DNA from 2 places in the Pseudarthrobacter sp. NIBRBAC000502771 genome. Region 2 is predicted to be linked to the other one. Evidence: riboswitches for the same ligand, from Rfam matches in the RefSeq annotation. Region 2 holds a riboswitch; the other holds the start of a gene.
What was found. Region 2 has a riboswitch for glycine ahead of gcvP (aminomethyl-transferring glycine dehydrogenase). Riboswitches for the same ligand answer to the same signal wherever they lie in the genome.
Positions count from the first base shown of each region.

Region 1 (7,147 bases), 420 kb from region 2:
AGCTTGGTGGTGTGCAGGCCGCGGTAGCTGACCCAGACGGCCAGCGCCACGAAGACAAAGCAGGTGATGACGTTCAACGCCTTGTTGTCCGCGAGGTCCGCCAGTTCGGGGGAGCCGGTGAGCTGGGAGAGGAAGAGGTAGAAGAAGTCGACGGCGACGCCGGCCAGGTTGGACAGCACGATGATGTTGGCGGCGAGCAGGCCCCACCCGCCCATCCAGCCGATCCACGGACCGAATGCCTTGGTCACCCAGGTGAAAGTGGTGCCGCTGTCCGGGGAGTCGGCGTTGAGCTCCCGGTAGGCGAGCGAGACCAGGATCATGGGGATGAACCCAATGAGGAAAATGACGGGCAGCTGCAGGCCGGCTTCATTGACGGTGGGCCCCAGTGCGCTGGTGAGGGTGTAGGCGGGGGCAATGGTGGAAATGCCCAGGACGACGACGGCCAGGAGCCCGAGCTGGCCGCCCTTGAGTCCCTTGGCGCTGACGCCGTCCGCGGAGGGCGCGTGCGCGTGCGGGCCGGGTTTGGCAGTACTGGTGCGGATTGTCTCTGTCATGGCACCACTTTCTGGAAGGCTGTGAGACGGAGGTCACTATATGAATGGCGTTCATTTAGTATGGGGGTGCCCCGCCTGTGATGCAAGACGCAATATGAATCACATTCGTTTATGACTGGTTTCCGAAATTAGTAAGCTCACTGAGAAATTGCCTTTAGCCCTGCCGCCGCGCCGTTCGGGGCTGGTAGCGTCTGCCGTACTGGACCAATTGAGGAGGATGCATGAAAGCTTCACCGACACTGACCAACAACCTGCAGGCCGTCCTGGCGGACCTGATCGAGCTCCACGTTCAGGGCAAGCAGGCGCACTGGAACATCGTGGGCACCAACTTCCGCGACCTTCACCTGCAGCTTGACGAGATTGTGGACGCTGCCCGCCAGTTCGCCGACGACACCGCCGAGCGCATGCGCGCCCTGCACGCGCTTCCCGACGGCCGCAGCGCCACCGTTGCCGAGACCACCAGCCTGGCCCAGTTCCCGGAAGGGCTGATCAGCACCGCGGATGCCATCGAGCGGATCGTCGCTGCCATGGAAGCGGCCGTGGGCACCATGCGCAAGGTCCATGACGAAGTGGATGAGGAAGACCCCACCTCCGCGGACCTCCTGCACGAGTTCATCGCCCGGCTGGAGCAGTTCGCCTGGATGGTGCAGGCGGAAAACATGAAGCCCACCGCCAAGGTCACCGCGGCCGACTCCAAGTAGCGGGCAGTCCACACGGGCGTCCGGCGCCGGCGGATCCCGCCGCGCCGGACGCCTGGCTGTTGTCCGGGCAATACTGCGGATGTTCCGCTAAGCCGCTTTGGGCACTTTCCGGAGGACGACGGCGGCGAGCACTGCCGCCGTCGCCATGAGGACCAGCCCAATTGCCGCCGTAACGTGCACGCCGGAATCGAAGGCGGCCGCCGCAGCGTCCTTGAGGGCTCCGGCGAGCGGTGCCGGCACCAGGTTGGCTGCGTCCACCGCACCGGCCAGCGTTTCCCTGGCGTTGTGCAGCGAGGTTCCGGGCAGCATGGCCTCCAGCCCCGCCGGCAGCCGGAGGTTCTGCTGGTAGGACGCGGTCAGGATGGAGCCCAGCACCGCGGTCCCCAGCAGCGATCCCACCTCGTAGCCCGTCTCGGAAATCGCTGCCGCAGCGCCGGATTTCGCCGGCGGGGCCGAGCCGAGGATGAGGTCGTTCGAGATGGTTTCCGCCGTGCCTACGCCCAGCGCCAGGACCAGCAATGCTGCCAGCAGCAGGGGCGGGCCCCCGCCGTCGTTACCGAAGGCCACCATGCTGTAGCCGACGGCACTGAAGGACAGGCCCGCGGCCACGACGTACCCCGGACGCACCTTCCGGACCAGCGGGACCACCACCAGCCCTGCCGTCACTGTGGCTGCCAGGGCCGGGAGCATGGCAATGCCCGCCGCCGACGGTGTCATCCCCTCCAGGAGTTGGAGGTGCTGGGCAAGGAAAAGGATGAACCCGTTGAAGGAAAACAGGGCCAAAACGTTGGCGCTGATGGCCATGCTGAACACCCTGTTGCGGAATAGTGACATGTCCAGCAGCGGGTGCTCCAGCCGGTGCTGGCGCCGCACGAACACAATGCCCATGGCCAGGCCGAAGGCTATGCTTCCCAGCCCGGCCGGCCCCGGACCTTCGGTGGCTACTGACTTTACGCCGTAGACGGCGGGCACCATGACCAGCATGGATAGCAGGACGCTGGGAATGTCCGCTCTTCCCGGCGCGGGATCCCTGGACTCCGGAATGAAGGCCGGCCCCAGCGCCAGCAGGGGCAGCATGAGTGGCACGGCCACCAGGAACACGGCACCCCACCAGAAGTGCTCCACCAGCCATCCACCGAGGATGGGGCCCAGGGCGGCGCCGCCGGAGAATCCGGCAGCCCAGATGGCAATGGCCATCCGCCGGCGGTTGGGCTCCGGGAAAATGTTCCGGATCAGCGACAAGGTGGACGGCATCAGCATGGCGCCGAAGAACCCGAGCGCCGCGCGGCCGGCGATCAGCCACTCCGGGGTGGGCGCGAATGCCGTGGCGGCGGACAGCCCTGCGAAGCCCAGGCTGCCGACGACCAGCAGCCGCCGCCGCCCAATCCGGTCGCCGAGGCTTCCCATTGATACCAGCAGCCCTGCCAGGACCAGTGGATAGGCGTCCACGATCCACAGCAGCTGCAGGCCCGTCGGTTCCAGGGCGCGGGCGATGGCGGGCAGGGCGAAGGTCAGGGCGGTATTGTCCACTGCCACCAGCAGCACGGGAAACATCAGCAGCCCCAACGCGAGCCAATCCCGCCACGGTGGCCGCATGGCGGAGCTGTCCCTTTGTAAGGAGGCCGGGCGAATGGAGATCGTCATGTAATAACTGTACCGTCTGGACGGTATAGTTTGAAACCGAAGCATTCCTTCTTCCCTGCCGGTGGAGGGCATGATGGAAGGCATGCCCCGAAAGCCTGTAGCCCGTGATGCGGTCCTTGACGCCTTCGAGTCCCTGCTGATCGAAGTGGGGGAGCGCGCTGCAACCCTCGACGCCGTAGCCCGTAAGGCCGGGGTGTCCAAAGGTGGCCTCCTCTACCACTTTCCCAACAAGGAAGCGCTCATCGCCGTGCTGCTGGACCGCCTTGAGGGGTTGGCCAAGGCGGATGCCGACGCGATGGCTTCGGCCAGCGAAGGTGCCGCCGCGTATTTCATCCGTTCCTCTGTCTGGGCGGATACTCCTCTGGACCGGGTCATTGTGGCCGCCACGCGGCTTGCCGAGGTGGCGCATGAGGAGACCCGCCGCCGGTTCGCCGCCATCCAGCAGCGGTGGCTGGACGAGATTGCTGCGGATGTGGGGCCCGGCCTGGCCAGGGCTGTCCTGTATATGGGTGACGGTTTGTACTTCAATGCCATGCTTTCCGTGGGCCCTGCGCCGGAAGGCGGAGCAGCCGCTGACGTGGAGGAACTCCTGGCCGCGTTGGAACGGCTCCGCAGGTAGTTTTCCATTTGCCGGAGGGCTTCTGGCGTAGGACAATGGAGAGTTGTGAGGGCTGTCACCGGCCGTCATGATCCAACAAATGAATAGCCTTTGATCTGCGGCGGGAGAGTTCTGCCGGAAGTACAGGCAGGCGCCGTAGGAGCAAATCCTCCCCAGGAATCTCGCAGGCCCCTGTACCGCCGCGGCGAGGCACCTCTGGAAAGCAGCAGGCAGTTGTCCGGCCTCCCTTGGGGGAAGCGGAACGGCTGTTGTGCTCACCGACGGTGCAAGCGGTTCCTGCGCAGGCAGGCGACGCGGAAACTCTCAGGTCCAATACAGAGCGGGGAGGGACCCGAATAGCTGTGGCGTACCCTGCGCCGCCTGAATAAATGGAGTTCCTTCGTGTCGGTTACCCCAACCTCCACCACCTTCGTAGACCGCCACATTGGCGCACGCCGCCAGGACGACGCCGACACCATGCTCAAAGCCGTGGGCTACGGCACGGTCGATTCCCTGGTGGACACCGCCGTGCCCAAGGTCATCCGCCAGGACACGGCCCTCCGCCTGCAGGATGCCCTCAGTGAGGTTGAGGTGCTTGCTGAATTGCGCCGGCTGGCCGCCAAGAACAAGACCGCGGTCCAGATGATTGGCCAGGGCTACTACGACACCATCACCCCTGCCGTGATCCGCCGGAACATCCTCGAGGCCCCGGCCTGGTACACCGCCTACACCCCGTACCAGCCCGAAATTTCCCAGGGCCGGCTTGAGGCACTCCTGAACTTCCAGACCATGGTCCAGGACCTGGTGGGCCTGCCCATCGCCAACGCCTCCCTGCTGGATGAAGCCACCGCCGTGGCCGAAGCGGTGCTGCTCATGCGCCGCGCCAACAAGACCAAAGACGCCCACGACGGCAAGACCGTCCTGGACATTGACGTGCTGCCGCAGACCATTGCCATCGTCAAGGGCCGCGCCGAGGCGCTCGGCTTCGAGGTTGAGGTTGCCGACCTGTCCAAGGGCCTCCCTGAAGGTGCGATCAACGGGATCGTGCTCCAGCAGCCCGGCGCCTCAGGCCGGGTCTGGGATCAGTCCGCCACCATTGCGGCGGCGAAGGACCGCGGTGCGCTGGTTACCGTGGCCGCCGACCTGCTGGCCCTGACCCTGATAACGCCTCCCGGCGAGCAGGGCGCCGACATCGCCGTCGGCTCCACGCAGCGTTTCGGGGTGCCGCTGTTCTTCGGCGGGCCGCACGCCGCCTACATGGCCGTCCGCAAGGGCCTGGAGCGTTCCATGCCCGGCCGCCTGGTGGGCGTGTCCAAGGACGACGCAGGGATGCCCGCGTACCGCCTCGCGCTGCAGACGCGCGAGCAGCACATCCGCCGCGAAAAGGCCACGTCCAACATCTGCACCGCGCAGGCCCTCCTGGCCATCGTCTCCTCCATGTACGCCGTCTACCACGGCCCCGACGGGCTGAAGGCGATCGCGGAAACCGCCCACGGCCATGCACGAACACTGGCGGCCTCGCTGGCGGGTGCCGGTGTGGAGGTGCTGCACACGAGCTTTTTCGACACCCTGACGGTCCGGGTCCCGGGACGCGCTGCCGCGATTGTCGCCGCCGCCGAAGCACGCGGGATCAACCTGCGTCCCGTCGACGCCGACACCGTGGGCATTTCCCTGGATGAAACCACGACGCCGGCCATCGTCGCCGAGGTTGCCGACGTCTTTGGCGCCACCGTTGCCGGGATCCGCGGCGAGGGCCAGGGCTTTGTGCTGGAGGCCGCCGTGGAGCGTTCCTCCGACTACCTGCAGCACCCGGTCTTCAACACGTACCGGTCCGAAACCCAGCTCCTGCGCTACATCCGGAAGCTGTCGGACCGGGACCTCGCGCTGGACCGCACCATGATCCCGCTGGGCTCGTGCACCATGAAGCTGAACGCCACCGCCGAGATGGAAGCCATCTCCTGGCCGGAGTTTGCCTCCATCCACCCCTTCGCCCCGGACTCCCAGACCGAAGGCTGGCGCGAACTCATCGCGGACCTGGAAGCGGACCTGACCACGATCACCGGGTATGACCAGGTGTCCATCCAGCCCAACGCGGGCTCCCAGGGCGAACTGGCCGGGCTGCTGGCTATCCGCGGGTACCACCACTCCCGCGGCGAGCAGCAGCGCAACGTCTGCCTGATCCCGGCCTCGGCCCATGGCACCAACGCTGCCTCCGCCGTCCTGGCCGGCATGAAGGTCGTAGTGGTTGCCACCGCCGCGGACGGCACCATCAATCACGATGACCTGACGGCCAAGATCGAGGCGAACAAGGACGTCCTCTCGGCGATCATGATCACCTACCCGTCCACCCACGGCGTCTACGATGCGGACGTGACCGAGATCTGCGAGGCCGTCCATGCTGCCGGTGGCCAGGTCTACGTCGACGGCGCCAACCTGAACGCCCTGGTGGGCCTGGCCCAGCCGGGCAAGTTCGGCGGGGATGTGTCCCACCTGAACCTGCACAAGACCTTCTGCATCCCGCACGGCGGCGGGGGACCCGGCGTCGGGCCGGTCGCGGCGAAGGCCCACCTGGCACCGTTCATGCCCGGCGACGCGAACAAGGCAGCGCATGAGGAAGGCCACGGGGTAGCCATCTCGGCGTCCCGGTTCGGTTCGGCGGGTGTGCTGCCGATCTCCTGGGCCTACGTGAAGCTCATGGGCGGGGAAGGCCTGACTCAGGCCACCAAGTCCGCGCTGCTGGCGGCCAACTACGTCGCTGCCAGGCTGAACGACTACTTCCCGGTCCTCTACACCGGCGAAGGTGGCCTCGTGGCGCATGAATGCATCCTGGACCTGCGCGAACTCACAGCCAGGACCGGCGTCACCGCCGAGGATGTGGCCAAGCGGCTGATCGACTTCGGTTTCCACGCCCCCACCCTTTCGTTCCCCGTAGCGGGCACCCTGATGGTGGAGCCCACCGAGTCCGAGGACCTGGCCGAGATCGACCGCTTCATCGAGGCCATGATCACCATCCGCAGGGAGATCGACCAGGTGGCCAATGGCGACTTTGCCGTGGCGGATTCACCCTTGCGGCGCGCACCCCACACGGCAGCCGCCGTCGTCAGCTCCGACTGGGACCGTGCCTACCCGCGCGAGCAGGCCGCGTTCCCTGCCCACCACAAGCAGGACAAGTACTTCCCGCCGGTGGGCCGGATCGATGGCGCCGCCGGAGACCGGAACCTCATCTGCTCCTGCCCGCCGCTCGAAGAGTTCGAAAACTGAAGGACCGGCACCGTGACTGAGAAATACACCGCCCTTTACGACGAACACAAGAAGCTGGGCGCTTCCTTCACCGACTTCGGCGGCTGGCAGATGCCGCTCAAGTACAGCTCCGAACTGGCCGAGCACCACGCCGTCCGCAAAGCTGCGGGCCTGTTCGATCTCTCCCACATGGGCGAAGTCTGGGTCACCGGGCGGCAGGCTGCCGCCTTCCTCGACTTTGCCCTGGTGGGAAAGATCTCCGCCATGGCCGTGGGCAAGGCCAAGTACTCGCTGATCTGCAACGAGGACGGCGGCATCATCGACGACCTCATCACCTACCGCCGTCCCGCCGCTGAAGACGGCACCGACGTCTTCCTGGTGGTGCCCAACGCGGGTAACGCCGCAGTGGT
Region 1 is NZ_CP041187.1:199,765-206,911, reverse strand. Features, by position in the region: gene NIBR502771_RS00940 (APC family permease) at 1-554, opposite strand, end outside; gene NIBR502771_RS00935 (Dps family protein) at 776-1,255, shown strand; gene NIBR502771_RS00930 (MFS transporter) at 1,343-2,899, opposite strand; gene NIBR502771_RS00925 (TetR/AcrR family transcriptional regulator) at 2,982-3,518, shown strand; glycine riboswitch at 3,610-3,707, shown strand; gene gcvP (aminomethyl-transferring glycine dehydrogenase) at 3,900-6,758, shown strand; gene gcvT (glycine cleavage system aminomethyltransferase GcvT) at 6,771-7,147, shown strand, end outside.
Region 1: linked by a shared signal. The riboswitch ahead of gcvP (aminomethyl-transferring glycine dehydrogenase) and the one ahead of gcvP (aminomethyl-transferring glycine dehydrogenase) in region 2 are both predicted to bind glycine.

Region 2 (7,147 bases):
TCACCGCTGCGGGCGCGGAACAGGAGGTCGTTGAGGCAGTGGTCGTATTTGGACACCATGACCAGGATGGGCTGCTTGCGGCCGTGGCGTTCGAGGCGCCAGTCCATCTGCCACTCCCGGGCCACCTGCTCAAAACCGGCCCGGAGGCGGTCGAGTTCCACCTCTACCTGCGCGGTGACGTGGATCCGCATGAAGAACCTGCCGCTCGCGCGGTCCCCGAACTGCTTGATGTCCACGATGTAGCATTCCTGCTCCAGCAGGTAGGCCGCCACCGCCTGGACGATGCCGAGCGCATCCGGGCAATGGAATGTCAGGACGAATTCCTTGCCCGTTTCCGGAGCCACGGCCTGGCGCTGCCCGGCCTCGGCCGTGCTGGCCTGCGACACGCGGGCTTCCGTGCCGATCACCGCTTGACCCGCTCTTCCCCCGCTTCTGCGGCGGCACCAGGACGGACGGCATTCCCGGATGCGGCGTCAGTGAAGTCCTGGTCTGCCTGTAGTTCAGCCTGGAACGTGGCGAATCGGGCCTGGTGTGCGGGCCGGCGGCGGAGGACGAACCAAGCGGCGCCCAGCAGGACGAACCAGACCGGCGTGACCAGCAGGGCCACCAGGGTGTCCGGCTGAGTGGTGAGGGTCCAGATCACGAAAGCGAAGAAGGCGAAGACAACCCAGACCATGGCAACACCGCCGGGCATTTTGAACTTCGATGCTTCATGCAGGTGCGGCCGGCGGCGGCGGAAGGCGATGTAGCTGGCCAGGATGATCGACCAGACAAAGACGAAGCAGACAGCTGAGACGGTGGTAACCATGTCGAAGGCCTTGCCCACGTCCTGGCCCGCATACATGAGGACGACGCCGGACAGCAGCAGCACGCAGGAGAGGAACAGTGCGTTCTGGGGCACCTTCCGCCGGGACAGTTTGCCAAAGACGTCGGGAGCGTCGCCTTCCTGGGCAAGGCCGAAGACCATGCGGGAGGTCGAGTAGATGCCGGAGTTCGCGGAGGACATCGCGGAGCTCAGCACCACGAGGTTGACGATGGTGGCTGCGGCACCCAGGCCTGCCAGCGAGAACATGGCGATGAAGGGGCTGTGGCCGGCCCTGAACTCGGTCCAGGGGGTGACTGCCATCAGGATGATGAGGGCGCCTACGTAGAAGAGGAGCACGCGGATGGGGATGGAGTTGATGGCCTTGGGCAGGTTCCGCTCCGGGTTCTTGGCCTCGGCGGCGGTGGTACCCACCAGTTCGATTCCCACGAAGGCGAAGACGGCGATCTGGAAGCCCGCCACGAAGCCCATGAACTCGTTCGGGAAGAATCCGCCGTGGCTCCACAGGTTGGTGAAGGTGGCAGGGCCGGCGTCGGACTGGAAACCGGTGAAGATCATGAACAGGCCAACGATGATCAGCGCAGCAATGGCAATGATCTTGATGAGCGCGAACCAGAACTCGGTTTCGCCAAAGGCCTTGACGGTGGTGAGGTTCAGCAGGAGAAGGATGGCTACGGTGGCCAGGCCGGGGATCCACAGGGGCACCCCGGGCCACAGTTCCCGGGAGTAGCCGGCGATGGCGATGACATCGGCGATGCCGGTGATGACCCAGCAGAACCAGTAGGTCCAGCCCGTAAAGAAGCCGGCCCACGGGCCCAGCAGGTCTGCGGCGAAATCGCTGAAGGACTTGTAGTTGAGGTTGCTGAGCAGCAGTTCACCCATGGCACGCATGACGAAGAACAGCATGAAGCCGATGATCATGTATACGAAGATCACCGAGGGGCCGGCTGCCGAGATAGTCTTGCCGGAACCCATGAACAGGCCGGTGCCGATTGCGCCGCCGATGGCGATCAGTTGGATGTGGCGGTTGCTGAGCTGCCGCTCCAGGTGCGGGGCTCCGCCGCCGGGGGACGTCGGGGAATGGGTCGTCATTGAGGAACTCCATCGTTCGAGCGGCACCCGGGGTGTCGCAAAGATTGGATTTCCTCCCCGCTCTGTCTTGGACCTGAGAGTTTCCACTCGCCGGGATGGCGTGCTTGCACCGTCGGTGAGCCAGGACAGGGCCTGGCTGCTTTCCAGAGTTGCCTCACCGCGGCGGTACGTGGGCCTGAGAGTTTCCTGGGGAGGGTTTGCTCCTACGGCGCCTGCTGAACGTACCGGCAGGGCTCTCCCGCCGCAGGTCAAAAGCGTTGATTGGTAAATCAGTGTTCAGTTATCGGAGTGCATCCGCTGTGGACTTCAAGCCGCACGGCGCATTTTTGGGCCTCCGGCAATCACAGCCGGCGACGGAGCGCCCAGCGTTCTTTGGGCCAGTTCCGCTGCCCGGCCGGATCACGGGGTTCAGTGTGGCGTCGGTCACGAACAAAAGTCAAGCCCGCCATGACAGCATCTGCGTAACGGTCCCGCCTGCGTGCTTCATGACGGACCGATTTGCTCCCCGTGCCGCCATCCTGTAACTTGTGAGCCGAATCACCCACATTTCAATAAGCCTTTCGAGCTGTGGCGGGAGAGTTCTCCCGGCCATCACCGGGCAGGCGCCGTAGGAGCAAATCCTCCCCAGGAATCTCTCAGGCCCATGTACCGTCACGGCGAGGCGACTCTGGAAAGCAGTGCTGCTCCGGCAGTACTCACCGACGGTGCAAGCAGGCCCTGGCTGGGTTTGCGGAATCTCTCAGGTCCAATACAGAGCGGGGAGGGACCCGATCCATGCCGAGCCACCCGTGGCCGGCCAATCCTGGAGTTCCTCATGACGATTCAATCCCAACCGTCTGTCTTTGCGGACCGGCACATCGGTGCACGCCGCCAGGCTGACGTGGACACCATGCTCAAGGCCGTTGGCTACGACAGCGTTGACGGCCTTGTGGACATCGCCGTCCCCAATTCGATCCGCCAGTCCAAGCCGCTCGCGCTCAAGGGCGCCCTCAGCGAGGTTGAGGTGCTTGCTGAATTGCGCCGGCTGGCCGCCAAGAACAAGACCGCGGTCCAGATGATCGGCCAGGGCTACTACGACACCATCACCCCTGCCGTGATCCGCCGGAACATCCTCGAGGCCCCGGCCTGGTACACCGCCTACACCCCGTACCAGCCCGAAATTTCCCAGGGCCGGCTCGAGGCACTCCTGAACTTCCAGACCATGGTCCAGGACCTGGTGGGCCTGCCCATCGCCAACGCCTCCCTGCTGGACGAAGCCACCGCCGTGGCCGAGGCCGTGCTGATGATGCGCCGCGCCAACAAAAACAAGGACGCCCGCGACGGCAAGACCGTCCTGGACGCCGACGTCCTGCCCCAGACCATCGCCATCGTCAAAGGCCGCGCCGAGGCGCTCGGCTTCGAGGTTGAGGTTGCCGACCTGTCCAAGGGACTCCCTGAAGGTGCCATCAACGGGATCGTGCTCCAGCAACCCGGCGTCTCCGGCCGCGTCTTCAACCACGCAGGCGTGATCGCCGAGGCGAAGCAGCGCGGTGCACTGGTTACCGTCGCCGCCGACCTGCTGGCACTGACCCTGATCACGCCTCCGGGCGAGCAGGGCGCCGACATCGCCGTCGGCTCCACCCAGCGTTTCGGGGTGCCGCTGTTCTTCGGCGGCCCGCACGCCGCCTACATGGCCGTGGCCAAGGGCCTGGAGCGTTCCATGCCCGGCCGCCTGGTGGGCGTGTCCAAGGACGACGCCGGCCTCCCGGCCTACCGCCTGGCGCTGCAGACGCGCGAGCAGCACATCCGCCGCGAAAAGGCCACGTCCAACATCTGCACCGCGCAGGCCCTGCTGGCCATCGTGTCCTCCTTCTACGCCGTCTACCACGGCCCGGACGGACTGAAGGCCATCGCCGAGCGCGTCCACAACAACGCCCGCGCCCTGGCCACCACCCTCAAGGTCGCAGGCCGGGAACTGGCCACTGAGACGTTCTTCGACACAGTCACGGTCTCCGTTCCCGGCAAGGCCGCCAAGGTCATCACCGCTGCTGAAGCACGCGGGATCAACCTGCGGCATATTGATGCCGACACCATCGGCGTGTCCGTGGATGAAACCACGACGCCGGAAATCCTGTCCGCGATCGCCGTCGCCTTCGGTGCCGGCCCCGTGGTGGACGCCGAGGGCTTCGAACTGCCCGCAGAGGTGCTCCGCACCTCCGAGTACATGCAGCACCCGGTGTTCAACACCCACCGGTCCGAAACCCAGCTGCTGCGCTACATCCGCAAGCTCTCTGACCGGGACCTCGCGCTGGACCGCACCATGATCCCGCTGGGCTCGTGCACCATGAAGCTGAACGCCACCGCCGAGATGGAAGCCATCTCCTGGCCGGAGTTCGCCTCCATCCACCCCTTCGCCCCGGACTCCCAGACCGAAGGCTGGCGTGAACTGATCAGTGGCCTGGAAGCCGACTTGGCGGAAATCACCGGCTACGACCAGGTGTCCCTCCAGCCCAACGCCGGGTCCCAGGGCGAGCTGGCCGGCCTGCTGGCCATCCGCGGCTACCACCGCGCGAACGGCGACACCCAGCGCAACGTTTGCCTGATCCCGGCCTCGGCCCACGGCACCAACGCCGCCTCCGCCGTCCTGGCCGGCATGAAGGTCGTCGTCGTTGCCACGGCTGCGGATGGAACGATTGACCACGAGGACCTGTACGCAAAGATCGAGGCGAACAAAGACGTCCTCTCGGCCATCATGATCACCTACCCGTCCACCCACGGCGTCTACGATGCGGACGTGACTGAGATCTGCGAGGCCGTCCATGCTGCCGGCGGCCAGGTCTACGTTGACGGCGCCAACCTGAACGCCCTGGTGGGCCTGGCCCAGCCGGGCAAGTTCGGCGGGGATGTGTCCCACCTGAACCTGCACAAGACCTTCTGCATCCCGCACGGCGGCGGGGGACCCGGCGTCGGGCCGGTCGCGGCGAAGGCCCACCTGGCACCGTTTATGCCCGGCGACGCGAACAAGGCAGCGCATGAAGAAGGCCACGGCGTGGCAATCAGCGCCTCGAACTTCGGCTCCGCCGGAGTCCTTCCGATCTCCTGGGCCTACGTGAAGCTCATGGGCGGGGAAGGCCTGACCCAGGCCACCAAGGCAGCATTGCTCGCTGCGAACTACGTCGCCGTGCGCCTGAACGACTACTTCCCGGTCCTCTACACCGGCGAAGGTGGCCTCGTGGCGCACGAATGCATCCTGGACCTGCGCGAACTCACGGCCAGGACCGGTGTCACCGCGGAGGATGTGGCCAAGCGCCTCATCGACTACGGTTTCCACGCCCCCACCCTGGCGTTCCCGGTGGCCGGCACGCTGATGGTGGAGCCCACCGAGTCCGAGGACCTGGCCGAGATCGACCGCTTCATCGAGGCCATGATCACCATCCGCAAGGAAATTGACCAGGTGGCCAACGGCGACTTCTCTGTGCAGGACTCCCCGCTGCGCAACGCACCCCACACCGCGTCCGCCGTCGTGAACTCCGAATGGACCCGTCAGTACAGCCGCGAACAGGCTGTCTTCCCCGTCCACCACCTCAAGCAGGACAAGTACTTCCCGCCGGTGGGCCGGATCGACGGTGCCGGTGGAGACCGGAACCTGATCTGCTCCTGCCCGCCGCTGTCCGAGTTCGAAAACTAAGGATCCCCCAATGACTGAGAACTACACGGCTCTCTACGAAGAGCACAAGAAGCTGGGAGCTTCCTTCACCGACTTCGGCGGCTGGCAGATGCCGCTCAAGTACAGCTCCGAACTGGCCGAGCACCACGCCGTCCGCAAAGCTGCGGGCCTGTTCGATCTCTCCCACATGGGCGAAGTCTGGGTCACCGGCCCCGAAGCCGGCGCCTTCCTGGATTACGCCCTGGTGGGCAAGTTGTCCGCCATCGCGGATGGCAAGGCCAAGTACTCGCTGATCTGCAACGAGGACGGCGGCATCATCGATGACCTCATCACCTACCGTTTCGGCGACGAAAAATACCTGGTGGTCCCCAACGCCGGCAACGCCCCCACCGTGGCGGCAGCCCTCGCGGAACGGGCAGTTAACTTCGACGTCAAGGTGGAGGACGCTTCGTCGGCCACCTCCCTCGTCGCAGTCCAGGGACGCAACGCCGAGGCCATCCTGCTCAAGCTCACGGATGAATCCCAGCACGCCCTGGTCACCGGCCTGAAGTACTACGCGTTCAACGAGCTGACCATCGCCGGCCAGGACGTCATCCTGGCCCGGACGGGCTACACCGGCGAAGACGGCTTTGAGCTCTTCCTGCCCAATGAAGGCGCCGCTTCCCTGTGGGAGTCCGTGGCCCAGGCCGGCGAAGAGTTCGGCATCATCCCGTGCGGTCTTGCGTCCCGCGACTCACTCCGCCTCGAGGCCGGCATGCCGCTCTATGGCAATGAGCTGTCCCTGGAGCGTTCACCGTTCGACGCCGGCCTTGGCCCCGTCGTTGCGCTCAAGTCCAAGGAAGGCGACTTCGTGGGACGGGCCGCACTCGAGGCAGCCAAGGAGTCCGGCTCCAAGCGCAAGCTCGTCGGCCTGAAGGGCCTCGGCCGGCGCGCGGGCCGTGGTGGCTACCCGGTCCTCAAGGACGGCAACGTGGTGGGCGAGGTGACCTCCGGCCAGCCCAGCCCCACCCTGGGCTACCCTGTAGCACTGGCCTACGTCGACGTCGAGCACGCCGGGCTGGGCACCGCACTGGACGTGGACCTGCGCGGCAAGGCCGAGCCCTTCGAGGTTGTCGCCCTGCCGTTCTACAAGCGCCAAAAGTAGCTTCGCGCTTCCCCACTCTTGAACCCCAAACTTAAGGAAAAACACCATGGCTAAAGTTGCCGCCGAACTGAAGTATTCCGCCGAGCACGAATGGATCGCCGCTGACGGCTCCGGTCCGTCCGTGGTTGGCGTGTCCGCTGTTGCCGCCGAAGCACTGGGCGACATCGTCTACGTGGACCTGCCCGAGGTTGGCTCCACCGTGACGGCCGGCGAGACCTGTGGCGAGATCGAGTCCACCAAGTCCGTCTCGGACCTGTACTCCCCTGTCACGGGCGAGGTCACGGAAGTCAACGACGACGTCGTCAGCGACCCTGCCGTGATCAACAACGATCCGTACGGCGCCGGCTGGCTCTTCAAGGTCACCGTCACCGAAGAGGGCCCGCTGCTGTCCGCAGAGGAATACGCCGAAGCGAACGGCGGCGAACTGTGAGTGCCCCCGCTG
Region 2 is NZ_CP041187.1:622,965-630,111, forward strand. Features, by position in the region: gene purU (formyltetrahydrofolate deformylase) at 1-344, opposite strand, end outside; gene cycA (D-serine/D-alanine/glycine transporter) at 404-1,915, opposite strand; glycine riboswitch at 2,069-2,166, opposite strand; glycine riboswitch at 2,477-2,576, shown strand; gene gcvP (aminomethyl-transferring glycine dehydrogenase) at 2,730-5,582, shown strand; gene gcvT (glycine cleavage system aminomethyltransferase GcvT) at 5,593-6,705, shown strand; gene gcvH (glycine cleavage system protein GcvH) at 6,752-7,135, shown strand; gene glyA (serine hydroxymethyltransferase) at 7,132-7,147, shown strand, end outside.